4 regions of the Pseudoalteromonas sp. SiA1 genome follow, and region 1 is predicted to be linked to each of the others. Evidence: predicted binding sites of a transcription regulator. Region 1 holds the regulator's gene; each other region holds the start of a gene.
The links. The regulator FliA, encoded in region 1, starts transcription of late flagellar genes. The targets are predictions, from matches to a motif close to CTAAAGNTNNNNNNNNNNNNGCCGATA.

Region 1 (4,217 bases):
CTTGGTGGAGCCACAGGGGCTGATGGTGTTTGTTGTGGTGTACTTGCGGTTGCTTGGCTCACTTCGCCAAAGCTGCCTACACCATGAAGTTCATCCAATAAGCTGTCAAACTCATCGTCAGTTATATCACCACTGACATCATTGTCACTTGATGATGATTGTTTTTCTTGTGGGGCTTGCCCTTTTCCATGAAGTTCATCAAGTAGGCTTTCGAATTCGTCTTCGGTTATTTCATCAATCTGAGACTCAGTACTGCTGCTATCTGAGCCGCTAAATAATTCATCAAAAGCAAACGGGTCTTCTTCAGCATCGTTGCTCGGTTGCTCTGCAACTGGTTCGGGCTCTACCGATGGGGTTTCGACAGGAGCTATATCTTCAACCACAGAATCGCCGGCAAGCTCTTCTGCTGTCGGTGGCTGTCCAAGTTTGTGAAGTACTGCAAGTAATTCTGGATCAGCAGGCTCTGGCTGGTCACGATTTTTAATCGTGGCAAACATTTCATTAATGGTGTCCAGTGCTTGTAAAATCACATCCATTAATTCAGAGTTAACTGTTCTTACACCTTGGCGCAGTAAATCAAACACATTTTCAGCACCATGACATGCATCAACAAGCTCTGTCATAGCCAAAAAGCCAGCGCCACCCTTTACAGTGTGGAAACCGCGAAATATTGCGTTTAGTAGCTCAGTATCATCTGGGTTGTTTTCCAGTTCTACTAACTGTTCAGATAAAAGCTCAAGGATTTCTCCGGCCTCTACTAAAAAGTCTTGTAAAATATCTTCATCGACTTCAAAGCTCATGCAGTACTCTCCTATTAGAAGCCCAAACTTGATAATAGATCATCAACTTCATCTTGATCAGATACAACATCATTACGCGTTTCTTTATCAATAATAGGCCCTTCGGGACCTGCTAGTGTTTGTGCAACAATGGGATCTTCTATTTTTTCTGGTTGTTCAGTTGGTTCAACCTCACCACCTTGCGCTGCAAATGCAGTCAACAGGTGAATTAAACTTTCTTCAACTTCACGGACAAGTTCAATAACACGGCGAATAACCTGACCGGTTAAATCTTGATAGTCTTGAGCCATCAGCACATTAGTCATCAGCATTTGTAACTCATCGGTTTTGTAATGAGAACTGCTCATAAACTTATCAATACTATGACAAAGTGATTTAAACTCACCAAGCTCTATTTCGCGGTTCATTAAACGATCCCACGTTGGCTTGATATCAGCTATTTCGTCAGCGATTTCTTGTGCTAATGGTAAGCTTGCTTCAACCGCATCCATTGTCTTATTGGCTGCGTTTTCTGTCATTTCCATGACATAGTTAAGGCGTTTTTTTGCGTCAGGGATGGCATCAGTGGTAATGTCTGTTAAACGCGTGTCTAACTCGAAACTTTTTAAAGCTTCGTGCAGTTGACGCGTCAACTTACCCACCTCAGCAAATAACTGTGATTGCTCTTGTGAAGCTGTTTCTAAAATTAACTGATTCGCTTTATCTTGCTCACCATTTTCTAAAAAAACAACTAACTGGCGAGCTTGTTCTAAAGTAATCTGAGGCGCAGCAGGTGCTGACATAAGCCTCTCCCTCTCATTAACCTAAGCGTTCGAACACTTTTTCTAATTTAGTTTTCAATGTACCTGCAGTAAATGGTTTAACAATATAACCATTAACACCTGCTTGGGCCGCAGCAATTATTTGTTCTTTTTTAGCTTCTGCTGTAACCATTAAAACAGGAATATGCTTTAATTTTTCATCAGCTCGAATTGCCCTTAAAAGATCAATACCTTGCATGCCTGGCATATTCCAATCTGTTACAACAAAATCAAACGCTTGATTTTGCAACATAGGCAAAGCAGTTGACCCGTCATCTGCTTCTTGAACATTGGTAAAACCTAAATCGCGCAACAGGTTTTTAATAATACGTCTCATTGTTGAGAAATCATCAACAACAAGAATTTTAATGTTTTTATCCAAAACATCCTCCAGTGAGGCCTGAACCTTTATTTACTTACTTCTAGTTTATCCAGTCATTGATTTTTGCTTTAAGCTTAATCATCGCCTGACCATGTATCTGACTTACACGCGATTCACTTACATCGAGTATATGCCCAATTTCTTTTAAATTCATCTCATCGTTATAGTACAAAGAAAGCACCATTGCATCTTTTTCCGGTAACGACTTTATTGCACTGAGTAAAGACTCATTAAACCGTTCATTTTTAACATTATTGAACGGTTTGTCTAGTGCTAAATCTTGGCCATGAGGTGTAATCACATCGTCATCTATACCAAGGTCTTCAATACCTAACACTTTGCTTACATTTACATCGTTTAAAATATGATGGTACTCATTTAGCGAAATTTCAAGTTTTTCAGCAACTTCACTATCTTTAGGTTCACGGTTTAAACTGTTCTCAAGCGCAACAATAGTTTCTGCAACCAAACGGCTTTTTCTGTGAACTGAACGTGGAACCCAATCGCCTCGGCGCATTTCGTCTATCATCGCACCACGAATACGAATACCGGCAAAGGTTTCAAAGCTTGCGCCTTTGCTTGCATCAAAGTTTTTTGAAGCTTCAATTAAACCAATCATACCCGATTGAATTAAATCATCTAGCTGCACACTGGCCGGTAAACGAGCAATTAAATGGCACGCCACTTTTTTGACTAATGAGGCATGCTTTTCAACAATCATATTTAAATTTTGTGTTGACTGATATCCCATAGCTCTATTCACCGGTATTGTCATTGTTAGTTACTAACTAGTTTCTCAATGAAAAACTCTAAATGACCCGAGGCTTGACTAGGTGTTGGCCACTTAGCAATTTTTGTAGCCAGTGTTTTAAAAGCAATTGCAGCAGGCGACCCAGGAAAAACCTCAACAATTACTTTTTGGCGGCGCGTTGATTTGCGCATATTTTCATCATATGGAACCGTTGCAACCAACTCCATTGATATATCTAAAAATCGGTCGGTAACCTTTGAAAGTTTTGCAAACAATTCCTGCCCTTCGCGTAAACTACGCACCATATTGGCAACAATTTTAAATTTATAAACGCCGTGCTCACGGCTAAGTACTTTAATTAAAGCATAGGCATCGGTAATTGATGTAGGCTCATCACATACCACCACAACCACATCTTGCGCTGCGCGAGAAAAACTCAGCACCATATCGGAAATACCCGCAGCGGTATCAACAATTAAAATATCAAAGTCGGTGTTAAGTTCACTAAATGCACGAATAAGTCCAGCGTGCTCTGAGGGTGATAACTCAACCATACTTTGCGAACCCGATGTTGCAGGCACTATTTTTATGCCTGCGGGACCTTCGACTAAAATATCATCAAGTTCACATTCGCCCGATAAAACATGAGATAAATTACGCTCAACGCGCAGTCCAAGCATCACATCACAATTCGCTAATCCTAAATCAGCATCTAGTACAAGCACACGTTTGCCTTGTTGGCCTAACGCGATTGCCGTGTTAAGGGATACGTTCGTTTTACCCACTCCACCTTTGCCGCCGGTGACAGCGATAACTTTTACGCCGCTATTATTATTCTTGCTCATTTTGCGAAGGCCGCTTGCTTGATCTAAAACTGTGTTAATCATACATCTCTACTGTGCTCGACGCCACTGATTGGTGTCGTGATTGTTGTGCTTTTATTCTTTTTAAATACAATTGCTCAGCTTTTTTTACTAGTTTTTCGGCATTTGCCACTCTAATATCTTCTGGTACTCGCTGACCGTTAGTAAGATACCCTATTGGGAGACGATTTTGAATCGCAATACTAATAATCTCACCTAAACTCAATGACTCATCAAGTTTAGTAAAAATACATCCGCTTAGCTGGACTTTTTTAAAGTGCCTTACTGTTTCTTGTAATACATTAATTTGCGCCGTCGCACTTAATACTAAATAACTACGTATATCAACACGCTGATTACGCATCAAGGTGTTTAACTGCTCGGTTAAGCGTAAATCACGTTGACTCATTCCCGCTGTATCAATTAAGACTAGACGTTTATTTCGTAAATGGTATAAAACTTCTGCTAATTCATTTGCATCTTTAACTTGTTTAACGCCACAACCTATAATACGACCATACGTTGCTAGCTGCTCATAAGCACCAATACGGTAGGTATCGGTAGTAATAAGCGCTACTTTATCGGCACCGTATTTTTGTGCACCCAATGCTGCCAGTTTTG
Region 2 (4,217 bases), 360 kb from region 1:
CCATTAATATTTTTACATTCTGGCCAATGACCTCATTATCTTGCCAGCCAAAAATTGTTTCTGCGGCTTTATTAAAGCTCAAAATAGTGCCTTTAATATTGATAGTAACGATGCCGTCAATGGCAGTTGATAAAATAGCATCAAGGCGAGACTCTTCAGCTGATTTTTTCCCCAACAGCATTCTGTAACGGATCATGCCATTGATGATCACAACCACCGCTGTTAATAAAAGCGTGGCGAACGACACACTAATAGCAATAAAGGTTAGATGTGATTGGTTTGTTTGCTCGTTAATTATCGGGCTTGTTGCAATAAATCGCGTAGCAGCCATGCCCATATAATGCATACCAGCCACGGCAAGGCCAAGAATAAGGGCGCAAATAATACGATTATGCACAGGCGTTAATTTTTTAAAGTGTGCTGGTAAATGAAAACGTGCATAGAGACTTATAAAAGACAGCAGCACTGCAACAACAATTGAAGCGCCAAACCATATTGGATCATAACGAAGTAAAGGACTTAATTGCATCGCTGCCATACCGCTGTAATGCATGGTGCCAACACCCGCGCCAAATAAAAGAGAGCTTAGAATTAAATTGATAATACGAGGGTGAGAGCTATATGTTTTCAAACAAGAAAAAGCAATGGTACATGCCAGTAACGCCGGTATAAACGACACAAAAGTGAGTGTGGGGTCGTATTCAATTGTAGTGCACAAAGAAAATGCGAGCATAGCAATAAAGTGCATGCTCCAGACCCCTCCGGCAAGGACTAAGGCTGCGGTTATATTGGCTAACTTTCGATAAGATTTAAAATGTGTATTATTTGCTAAATCGATAACGTGCAAAGAAAAATAAGCTGCAAAAATTGCGGTGAGTATAGATAGTGTCACTAAACTTGGGTCGTATACACCATTAATAATTAGGCTTGGATCTGGTTCGTTTATAAAAAAATTAGCTAACATCAATCATTCACATAATAACTCTTAAATTCAGTCTAATATAAAATACAATAATAATCACAAGGTATTGAGTTATAAATTACAAAAGCAACGTAAGTGTTTTAAGCTCTAAACCATACTATTTATTGAGTAGCACTAAATGCATTGTTATTAAAATGGCATTTAGTGGGGATTATTTATAGATCAGCCGTTATGGTACAAGGTAAAATAAAACCCAGTGGTTAATTATAAATAGGCAGCATTCATTGTTGGATTACACTTTAAAGCGAAGTAAGCAAAGAAAAACAGTGGCTATCAAAGTCGCACAACGTGAGCTTACGGTATATGCGCCCCATTTTGTAACGAAAACACAAATTAATGAATGGCTGTTAAGTAAACAGAACTGGATTGATGCTCAGTTACATAAGCAACAAATTCAAGCCGATACACGACAGTTTCCACTCAAAACCCAGAGTATTAAATTATTTAATGAAGCTGTTAATGTGCAATTTGAAAACGCAGCACGCACTCAATGGCAGCAGCACAATGAAAGCCAAACGCTGTTACTGAGTATTTCTTCACGTGTAAAGCATCAAACGCAAATGTATCAAAGTTTGCTAGAGCAGTTTTTGCATGAGAAATTAGAAAGTTATATTGAAATGCGAGTTAACGATTATTGTCAGCTGATGGGTGAAAAGCTACCGAGTAATATTCGTATTCAATTGTATAAACGTCGCTGGGGTAGTTGTAATCGCAGGCGTGAAGTAACCTTCAACTTACACTTGGCAAGTGCACCGACATGGGTCATTGACTACGTGATTGTTCATGAATTAGCACATTTAAAATATTTAAATCACAGCGCTCAATTTTGGCAACGTGTGGAATTATTTTATTCAGATTATAAACAAGCAAGTAACTGGTTAAACAATCATGGTATGAGTTTACAGTGGGTATTTGAATAAAAAGAAATAAGGTAGAGAAGTGGTGGAGGGAGCTGGATTCGAACCAGCGAAGGCTGAGCCGTCAGATTTACAGTCTGATCCCTTTGGCCGCTCGGGAACCCCTCCACACTAATTGTTATTGCATTTGGCCCCACTTAACTTAGCCTAAGAAAAGTGGTGGAGGGAGCTGGATTCGAACCAGCGAAGGCTGAGCCGTCAGATTTACAGTCTGATCCCTTTGGCCGCTCGGGAACCCCTCCAATGCAACGCGGCAGATAATAGCAAACTTCTTATTTAAGTAAAGAAAAAAGCTAAAGAAAATTCAAATTTAGCCGATAAATACTTATTAATTAGTTAAATAGGCTAAAGTCTATGCAGATTGGTGATTTGTTAATCACGGAGAGCCAGTTAAAAACGAGGCTTAACGAAAGTGTTCACGAAAACCGCCGAGGCGAGTTTGCATTTTTATTAGCAATGCTCTCTCACGATGCACTCGATTTTAGTGAATTCCACCTACCCAAAAGTGACACTAAGCATTATCAAGCTGATGAAGATGCTCTGCGTAAACAATTTGGCGCAGGTCCAAAGCAGCCATTAGCGCCAGATACCTTTAATATGTTAATTGGTAAAAATAACACAGAGCTTTTAGCAAAAATGGGAAGCGCTGTAGGGATGAGTGATATAAAGTTAACTCAGTGCTTAAAGCCTGAGCCATTTAATATTCGTGATGATAAAAACCACATTCCACTGACTGTCATTGATAACTGTGAATTAGCGGTACGTCGACGAATTAAAAATACCAACACCGAGTTATCAAACCCTCAAATGGATGCGGTGGCATTTTATGATGATTTACAAAATGAAGCTATCCACCAGCCATTACATTTGTTTAGTGCCTAATTATATGTGTTCAATTGCTGCTTTATACATGCCATTTGATTGTAATAAACTGTGTTTATAGTAGTAAGTAACTATTGGTTTTATAGGTGCTTTATTTTAATAACTGATTTAATATAAAAAAAGCATCCAAAATTTAAATGCAATTGCTATAATGGCGCAAATGGTATGACATTAAATGCCATTATCATTAAACCAAGGTAATTAGGAACGTAATGAAGAAAACATTCACGCTGAATCATGAGAAAATCAAATACCCTCGTATGGTTGATGCTGCAAAGCATGAAGTGAAAAAATATTTGAAAAGAGAACGTAATAAAACTTTACCTGTTGATGCCGACTACTGGGCATTCGATTGTAAGTTTGGCAACACGGCTGAAGAAGCCCAAGTGGTTCACGTTGCTGAAATTAACAATCACATCAGTGAAATTGAAAAGCAAGGTTTAACTTCTTTTTACTTAGAGATTTTAGCAAGACCTGCACAGCGTCAAGATTTCGATGAAGATGATGGCGAATAAAACGCTAATTTGCGTTTAGTGTAGTTTTTGAAAATGGGCCTTGTGGCCCATTTTTTGTAGCTGTTATTTATACACTATGACATTTTTTGTATTTTTTATTACTGCCACAAGGGCACGTATCATTGCGTTTTACTTTAATATCGGCAACCGGTGTAATCTCACCATCAAGGTATCGCCATTGTCCATCTTCTTTAATAAACCTTGAATTTTCTGCTAACTGGCAATATAAATCTTGATAAAAGTAGTGAGCTTTAAATGTAACAAATCCTGTTTCATCATTATAACCAGAGTCTAATACGGTTAAGTTTATAAAACGGCAACTATTTGCAAAATCTTTAATTTCTGAAATTGAATTTTCAGCTTGTTTTTCTTTTGCATAACTTTCACGAACAAAAACCGCGTTTTTAACAGCATAAGCACTGTAGCGTGCACGCATAAGTTGCTCTGGTGTGTGTGGCTGTTTGGTTTTTAAATGAAAAGGCTCGCAGCAATCAGCATAAGGTTGCTGACTGCTACAAAAACATAATAGAGCGTTAGAAGTCATGATAAATGTACTGTGTATTAAAACGCTAGTTTATCAAGCTTATTGCGTAAGTGAAATCTCAGGGTGAGCGCTTTTTTTGCTAAAGCAATACAACTTAGTGCGCGTATGGCTCAAGTTTAATGATAACTGCGACAGTTGTTGGTTATTTATTATGTCAGTCCAGGTGATCACCGCGGCAAAATTTCCATTGTGAAGTGCAGAACTTAAAACATACTCTAAATTAACTAAATGCTTTTGACGAATAACCAGCAATTTACTGGTATCAATTGAGCATGAATCAAGTAGCGCTTTGCTCGGTACGTTATCGGGTGCTATTAACAGTGTCCATGCGTTTAGGCTGTTGTATTGGTGTAATACTTTTAATAACTCAAACGTTG
Region 3 (4,217 bases), 660 kb from region 1:
TTGTTATTGCTGCAATGTCATCAGTAAGTACAGAAGAAGCCGAAGTAAAAACAAAAACACTTTATGTTGGCAATCTTCCTTATCGCGCAAATGAAGGTGTAGTTCGTACTTTATTTGAAGAGCAAGGCAAAGTATTTAACGTTCGTTTGTTAAAAGATAAAAATACTGGCAAGCGTCGCGGTTTTGGCTTTGTTGAAATGGCACAAGCAGATGCTGATAATGCGATTGCTAAGCTAAACGATAGTGAGTTCCAACAACGTACTTTGAAAGTACGTGAAGCAAAACAAAAACAAGAAGATGATTCTAACTCTTATCGTTCAGAGTCGGATCAAACAGTGTAACTTGCTTAACCGCTAGTTTATCACTACATACATCAGCCGTTGCATAATAGTGCAGCGGCTTTTTTATGCCTGCTTGATTATTACTTAATTTGAGTAAAGAACTAACTCGCTTAGCAATGGCCGCACCAGAGTCTAATAACTGTACTTGCGTATTAAAGTAATCACTAATTGGTTTAGCTAAAATAGGAAAGTGAGTACAGCCTAATACCAGCACATCTATATCGTTATTAATATTTAATCGGTCTAACTCAGTGTGCAACTTATCGATATCTAAGTGCTGGGTAAAAAAGAGAGTCTCTGCTAAAGTAACCAGTTCAACACTACTATATAAACTTGTGGTTATCGATGATGCATGTTCTTTTATAAGTGCATCAGTATACGGGCTTGATACCGTTGCGGGAGTTGCCAATAAACCTATATGCTTTGATTGCGTTAATTGCGCTGCGGGTTTAATTGCAGGTACTACCCCAACAATAGGAATATCGGTAATTTGACGTACCGAACTTAACGCTGATGTTGAGGCGGTATTGCAGGCTATAACAATTAAGTCGACATTTAGTGACTCATCTTTAATAAATTGAATCAATCCACATAGGCGATTAATGATGGTTTGTTGCGACTGTGCGCCATATGGCAATAATGCATTATCCATAAAATAGCTGTATTGAGCATGAGGAATGCTTTGCTGAATATGCTCAAGCACGGTGGTTCCACCTATACCTGAATCAAATACCATGATGTGCGCTGACAAACTACCATTCCTACTCTTTACTAAGAACGGCAGTTTGCCATGTGGCTTTTGTAAAAGAAAGTAGTTTTACTCAGTGCCTAGCTTTGCAGTAGCGGCGTTTAATTTATCTAAGTTTTCAAACATGGTGTTAGTGTAATCAACCAGTTTATCTATTTCTTGTTGATCTTGATTTAGCCATTGAATGATACCTGATAGCTGACTTTCTAATCCTAGGGTTTGCGCTTTAGAGTAAGCCGATTTTAGATCATCATTAAAAGGGGCAACAGTTTCGGCAATGGCTTTTTCTGATGTTGGCTTAATTTGTTCATACTCTTTAATGGCAGCAACGGTTTTGCTTTGACGTAAGTCCATTGAGAATGCCACCAGCTGTTCATTCCCTAAACTGAGTTCTTGGGCTTGTTCAAATGCTTTGTCTAAATCGCCACTGAAAAAGGTTTTACTTACATCTTGTAACTCTGCCATTAAATCATTTATGGCTTGCTGCTCGTCTTCATTAAGCTCACCGTTTACTGACATCGAGAAAGAGAGCTCACGGGATTCAGAAAATTGCGTACTAAATGATTGTGAATCATCTGTTTTTTGATAGCGACTAGATGATTGCGATTGATAAGCATCTGCAAAGCTAATACTCACCTCATCACCTTCTGCTGTGGTGAATGTGTAATCAGCACTATTGCTTAAACTTACATATTGCGCCTGACTTACAGTTACGCTTGCAGGTTGTGGGTTAAATAAGTTCTGCTCAAATTTGTCGAGACCACTAAAGATACTCTCTTTTGACTTATCAATACCCTCTTCAAGTTCTTGATTAAATACGCCCATGCCTTTTAATTCATCCACAGCCTCATCAACACCCGTCTGCACTCCTTTACGTGCCTGGCTAAGTATATCTTGTAGTTTCTCATCATTAGCACCATTGGCTTTGGCTTTATTTACCGAGCTTGTTACAAAGTCTAAAACATTTTTAACGACTTCATTAAAATCAAACAGTGGTTTGTCTTTTTTGGTTTCAGCGACCGGCAAACCTAGTTCTTTTGCCATTTTGTCACCTAATACGGCAGCAGCCAGTTCTTTTCCTCGTTGCTGATAACTAGTTGGTGGCGAGTCTATTTTAGGCTGTGGCATTGCTTGTTTAGTATTGTATTTATTAGCATTACTGTTTGGAACAAAACTAAAGTTACCTATTTTCATGAGAAGACTCCTATTTAGACTTACCCTTATATCGGCCAAGTAAGCCTATACTGTAGTAAAATGCTCAAAAAAAGCTCACTATATTTGATCAAAACTAGACAAATACGCTTCGCTCCCTACAATAGCGCCGATAAACAGATCTCAACGATAAGGTTATACCGTTAATGGCAGTTATAAATATAGATACCACGCAGTACGATGCACAATTAAATGAAAAAGAGCAGCGTATTACAGAGCAATTTCAACGTTTCGGTGTAAAACAGTTAGAAGTATTTAGCTCTGAGCCCATTAACTACCGCCAACGTGCAGAATTTAGAGTATGGCACGATGGTGACGATCTGTTTCATATTATGTTTGATCAACAAACAAAAGATAAAATACGTGTTGATACCTTTGACCCTGCAGCTCCTTTAGTAGGTGAAATTATGCAGGTGATGATTGAAAATTTAAAAGGCTGCGAAGTACTACGTCGTAAATTATTTCAAATAGATTATTTATCAACCCTCAGTGGTGAAATTTTAGTGAGCTTGCTATATCACAAGCCACTTGATGAACACTGGTTAACTGAGATCAATGCCTTAAAGGAAAAGCTAAGCAGCCAATACAAAATTGACTTTATTGGCCGTGCACGTAAGCAAAAAGAAAAATTGGGCGATGACTTTGTTACTGAGCGCTTAATGGTGAATGGCCAAGAGCTAATCTATCAACAGGTAGAAAATAGCTTTACTCAGCCTAATGCGAAGGTGAATATTAAAATGTTAGAGTGGGCACAAGAGTTATGTAAACCACTAAACAATGATTTACTAGAGCTGTATTGTGGTAATGGAAACTTTTCTATTGCACTTGCTAGTTCATTTAATAAAGTGCTGGCGACGGAAATATCAAAATCGTCGGTGCATTCAGCGCAATATAATATTGCTCAAAACCAAGTAACTAACTTAGATATTATTCGCATGTCGAGCGAAGAGTTTACTCAGGCAATGAAAGGCGAGCGTACTTTCTCTCGCTTAGATGGCATTGACTTGAGTAGTTACAACTGCCAAACCATCTTAGTCGACCCGCCTAGAGCAGGCATGGACACGCTTACGTGTGACTTAGTGGCTAATTATGAAAATATTATTTATATCTCATGTAACCCAGACACATTAGAGCGTGACCTTGAACACTTAACGCAAACCCACGAGGTTAAGCGCTTTGCAATATTTGATCAGTTCCCTTATACACACCACATTGAATCTGGTGTGTTTTTACAACGTAAATAAAAAAAGCATTAAACAGCGCACGTTGTAAGAATAAAAAAAGCTCCTTAAGGAGCTTTTTTATTTAACCAAACTACTTATTTATTTGCTAAGTAATTAATGAGTGCGCTTACATCTTCTGGCGATGAAATGCCTGACTCACCACCTAAGTTAAGCTTGTATTTACCATTAACGATAAACGTAGGAACGCCACGAAGTGCCCCTTTGCCTTTAAAGTAATCTTGGTCACGTTTCATTTTAGAGCTAAGTGTACGTACCGAGAAGCTTTCAAATAATTTATCAAACTTGTCGCCATCTACGCCTTGAGCTAAAAATACATCTTTTACATCTGCAAGCTCATTAAAACGAGCGCGCTTTGCATGGATATGATCAAACATCGCTGAAATAATTTTATCTTTTTGAGGTAGTACTTCAGCTGTAGCTAATGCTTGGCTGATCATGGTTTGATGTTCTGGGTCACGTACACCCACAAAATCTACATGGCTTTTCTTAAACTTTACGTTTTTATCTAGCTTAGGTTTGATCTCGGCCAGCAGTGGTTCCATGTTATTACATGCAGGACAGTAAAAAGAGAAAAACTCTTTTACTTCTGGTTTTCTGGTTGCACGATCAGAGACGACATCATAATGCACGCCCTCTTCGTAAGTGGCAGCAAAACTGGTTGCAGCTAAAGGG
Region 4 (4,217 bases), 1.6 Mb from region 1:
TTTATATATCCTTCGCTAATATTAACCCTCCTCAAAACAAACGAGGTTTAAAAGGCGACTTAATATTCAGTAATAATTTTATACTAAGAGTTAATACGTTTTAGCTGTATTTAATGGTCACGTTCAATTAAATAGTTAGCCAATGCCGCTAAATCTGTTGTGTCTGCGTCAATGTTAGCTAATGCCTCATGGGCTTGTTGTATTAAATTTTGTGCTTTTTGCTTAGCGCCTAGCATACCTAATAAAGCGGGGTATGTCGCTTTATTCGCTGCAATATCTGACCCTTGTGGCTTGCCTAAAGTAAGCGTATCGCCCTCAACATCTAAAATATCGTCATGAACTTGAAATGCAAGCCCTATAGCGTATCCAAAAGTTGATAAGTTATCTAAAGTTTGTTGGCTTGTATTAGGGGCGCACAGTGCGCCAAGAGTAATCGCACAATTTATTAGCGCACCGGTTTTAAGTTTATGAATGCGTTCTAACTCATCAACAGTAATAACCTTATCGGTTGCTGCAATATCGCGGCCTTGTCCGGCAACCATACCTTGTAACCCCGATGCATGCGCTAGTGCTGCGATCATTTTTAATTGTGCTTCAGTCGAACATTTAAATGTGTGCTTAGCAATAAGTTCAAATGCTAAAGTTTGCAGTGCATCTCCAGCTAAAATCGCTTGTGCTTCACCGTATACAATATGACATGTAGGGCGACCACGGCGTAAATCATCATCATCCATAGCAGGTAAGTCGTCATGCACTAATGAATAACTATGAATACATTCAATGGCTGCGGCAAGTACATCTAAATCACGCTTGTCAGCACCGAGTATTTTACCTGTGGTGTACACTAAAAACGGGCGCAGTCTTTTACCACCATTCATTACACTGTAATGTGTGGCTTCTTTTATAGTATTGTCGCTTTCAAGAGGTTGTTCAAAATAAAGGTTGAGCGTATTAGCTACATCATCTTGAGCGAGTTTTATTTGTTCTTTTATGCTCACGATTATTCCATATCGTTATCAAACTGAGTAAGCGGTGCTTTTTCGTCATTACCCATTAATATCGACACCTTTTGCTCAGCTTGTTGAAGTTTGCCTGAAGATGCGCTCGCAAGTGCAATACCTCGCTCAAATTGCTTTAAAGACTGTTCAAGCGATAAATCACCTTGTTCCATTTCACTGACAATTGTTGTTAACTCTTCTAGTGCTTGTTCGAAACTTAAATTTTCAGGTTTTTTAGTCGCCATCTTTATTTTCAACTTACATAATAAATTTAGACGCCAATTTTAGGGGGAATGCTAAACTAGGTCAAAGAATGATATTGTTTTTTGATAGATAAATGCTGTTGATTGGGTTTTATTGCGTTTCAACGTTATTTTTTAAAATTATTAATTTTGATTAATTAGATTGATTACCTATGTTGATCTAAAATATAACTAATCTTAATTTTACCGTTTATCATAAAAATCACTTAAGTATTTCAGTATCTTGCCGATAAACAATTAATAACAACGCTTGCGAAGAAAAAATATAAAACCTTTGGAGGGAATGTGGATTTAGCAACCATTATTGGGATCCTTGGCGCAATTGGCTTAATTGTCATGTCCATGTTTATGAGTAGTAGCGGTGAAGTCGCTATGTTTTACAATACCCCTTCTGTGGTTATTGTATTCGGTGGTTCCCTTTTTATCGTTTTATCTAATTTTACCATGTCGCAATTTCTTGGCATTGGTAAAGTATGTGCAAAAGCGTTTATGTTTAAAATTGAGCCTCCTGAAGCATTAATCGAAAAAGCGGTAGAATTAGCTGACTCTGCTCGAAAAGGCGGATTTTTAGCCTTAGAAGAAGCCGAAATCCCAAATCCTTTTATGCGCAAAGGCGTTGATATGCTAGTAGATGGGCATGATGCTGATGTGGTACGAGCAACATTACAAAAAGATATTTCGTTAACCACCACTCGCCATGAAATGGGGGCAACCTTATTTAAATCATTAGGTGATATTGCACCTGCAATGGGGATGATCGGTACGTTGATAGGCTTAGTGGCTATGCTCTCGAACATGGATGACCCCAAAGCTATCGGACCGGCAATGGCGGTTGCGTTGTTAACCACATTATACGGTGCGTTTTTAGCAAACGTTGTAGCCATTCCTATTCAGGTAAAACTAGAACTGCGTAAAGACGAAGAGGCCATGAATCAGCGCTTAATTTTAGATGCAGTATTAGGTATTCAAGACGGGCAAAATCCTAAAGTAATTGAAGGGATCTTGAAAAATTATCTAGCTGAATCAAAACGCGCAGTCAATACTGAGGAATAATTATGTCAGATGAAGAGTGCAAATGCCCACCTCCAGGACTTCCTGCGTGGATGGGAACGTTTGCCGATTTAATGTCATTATTAATGTGCTTTTTCGTACTTTTACTCGCATTTTCTGAAATGGATGTACTTAAATTTAAACAAATTGCAGGCTCAATGAAGTTTGCTTTTGGTGTACAAAATAAAATAGAAGTAAAAGACATTCCAAAAGGGACATCTGTTATTGCTATGGAGTTTACGCCGGGTAAACCTGAGCCAACTCCTATAGAAACCATTCAGCAACAAACGGTTGAAATGACCCAACAAATGCTTGAGTTTCAGGCGGGAGATGAAAGCTCCGCAGGTGGACGTCAAGAGCAACGTGGTGAAAAGCGAGGTGGTGAATCAAGCAGTACCTCAGAGGAAGTTGCTGCAGCTACGGCAGTGTCTGCTGCTGATCAAGAGCAAATAAATGACTTAGTTAAAAAAATTGCGCAACAGCTTGAAAAGCAAATTATTGATGGGGCTATTGAGCTTGAATCTTTAGGGCAGCAAATCATAATTCGTATTAGAGAAAATGGCTCGTTTCCATCGGGGAGTGCATTTTTACAACCACAATTTAAACCTATCATTCAAGATATTGGCCGATTACTTAAAGATGTACCCGGTGAAATTACGGTGTCTGGCCATACGGATGATTTTCAGGTATCCAACGAGCTTTACATTAATAACTGGGATTTATCATCTAAACGCGCAGTTGCGGTAGCGAGTGAATTACAAAAAGTTCCAGGTTTTGATAAAACCAGAATGATGGTGGTAGGGCGTGCAGAAACCAGGCCCTTAGTACCTAATGATTCCCGCGAAGATCGCAGACGTAACCGCCGTGTAGAAATATCAATTTTACAAGGCAAGGCAAAAGAGTCAGCGCCAATTGATGTAAGATAGAATGACTTGGCTATGTACCTTTTTTAGCATAGAATGCAACATTCTTAACAAATGTAATGGGGCGAATATGTTGACTAAGTATTGTAGTATGCCTGGTAACGGCGATGGAACTGATGAAGATACAAAAGCTAAGTAAGGTTATTTAGTTTGCCTGAATGGTTTTTGTATTTTGTAAGTATATTAAGCAAAAGCTGGGTTCTTATTTTGAGTCCGGCTATTTTTATATTCTTTATCCTCAAAGATTATTTAGCTCTTAGGTTCGTTGTTATTACTGCCGCTTTTTTCTTATTTGGCACTGTGACCTACTCAAGTTTAATGGCGTTTGATGATGGTATTTATATATACCGTTACCTTGTATGGGCATTAACAGATATTACTTGGATGGCACTTATTGCTTATTGGGGTCTTAAAGATAAAGTGCATTTGTGGCAATGTGTACTTGGGCAGCTTATTGTTATTGGTGCACCCATTCTTCAATTATTTCGCTTAGTTGACCGACACCTTTGGGATTTATCTTATAGCACTGTGATGTATCAAACATTTATGCCTTTAATAAATATTGCCACTGTTGTTGTCTGCTACCTGCCTCTTTTATATCTTTTTGTTAATAAGCGAAATAAAGCTTTAAGTTAGAAACTATAAAAATATCCCCAGTTTTAAACTGATATGCTAAACTACTGTTTATATGAACAGTGTTAGAGCTTGATTATGAAACTTTATATTGCTGAAAAACCTTCATTAGGGCGTGCTATTGCAGATGCGCTTCCAAAACCTCATAAAAAGCATGATGGTTATATTGAAGTGGCGAATGGTGATTGTGTGTCTTGGTGCATAGGTCATTTGCTCGAGCAAGCAGAACCCGATGACTATGATGAGCGTTTTAAAAAATGGCAATTTGAGCATTTACCTATTGTGCCTGAACACTGGCAATTAAAAGCTAAAACAAAAACCCGTAAGCAGCTTACCATTTTAAAAAAATT

Region 2: the regulator FliA is predicted to act here: its motif matches at 2,193-2,219, upstream of KK487_RS09375 (VC2046/SO_2500 family protein).
Region 3: the regulator FliA is predicted to act here: its motif matches at 2,313-2,339, upstream of KK487_RS14210 (DUF5610 domain-containing protein).
Region 4: the regulator FliA is predicted to act here: its motif matches at 1,467-1,493, upstream of pomA (flagellar motor protein PomA).

What each region holds. Positions count from the first base shown of each region.
Region 1 is NZ_CP076084.1:2,405,838-2,410,054, forward strand. It holds gene KK487_RS11150 (chemotaxis protein CheA) at 1-800, opposite strand, end outside; gene KK487_RS11155 (protein phosphatase CheZ) at 815-1,582, opposite strand; gene cheY (chemotaxis response regulator CheY) at 1,599-1,982, opposite strand; gene KK487_RS11165 (RNA polymerase sigma factor FliA) at 2,023-2,733, opposite strand; gene KK487_RS11170 (MinD/ParA family ATP-binding protein) at 2,760-3,620, opposite strand; gene flhF (flagellar biosynthesis GTPase FlhF) at 3,613-4,217, opposite strand, start outside.
Region 2 is NZ_CP076084.1:2,045,003-2,049,219, reverse strand. It holds gene KK487_RS09395 (PAS domain S-box protein) at 1-964, opposite strand, end outside; gene KK487_RS09390 (M48 family metallopeptidase) at 1,210-1,902, shown strand; tRNA gene KK487_RS09385 (tRNA-Tyr) at 1,923-2,007, opposite strand; tRNA gene KK487_RS09380 (tRNA-Tyr) at 2,057-2,141, opposite strand; gene KK487_RS09375 (VC2046/SO_2500 family protein) at 2,254-2,781, shown strand; gene KK487_RS09370 (DUF6172 family protein) at 2,994-3,296, shown strand; gene KK487_RS09365 (YchJ family protein) at 3,364-3,840, opposite strand; gene KK487_RS09360 (SulA-like leucine-rich domain-containing protein) at 3,880-4,217, opposite strand, start outside.
Region 3 is NZ_CP076084.1:3,068,584-3,072,800, forward strand. It holds gene KK487_RS14200 (RNA recognition motif domain-containing protein) at 1-341, shown strand, start outside; gene murI (glutamate racemase) at 304-1,092, opposite strand; gene KK487_RS14210 (DUF5610 domain-containing protein) at 1,159-2,283, opposite strand; gene trmA (tRNA (uridine(54)-C5)-methyltransferase TrmA) at 2,448-3,545, shown strand; gene KK487_RS14220 (thiol:disulfide interchange protein DsbA/DsbL) at 3,620-4,217, opposite strand, start outside.
Region 4 is NZ_CP076084.1:794,095-798,311, forward strand. It holds gene ispA ((2E,6E)-farnesyl diphosphate synthase) at 111-998, opposite strand; gene xseB (exodeoxyribonuclease VII small subunit) at 1,001-1,243, opposite strand; gene pomA (flagellar motor protein PomA) at 1,547-2,314, shown strand; gene KK487_RS03670 (flagellar motor protein MotB) at 2,317-3,237, shown strand; gene KK487_RS03675 (hypothetical protein) at 3,385-3,870, shown strand; gene KK487_RS03680 (DNA topoisomerase III) at 3,946-4,217, shown strand, end outside.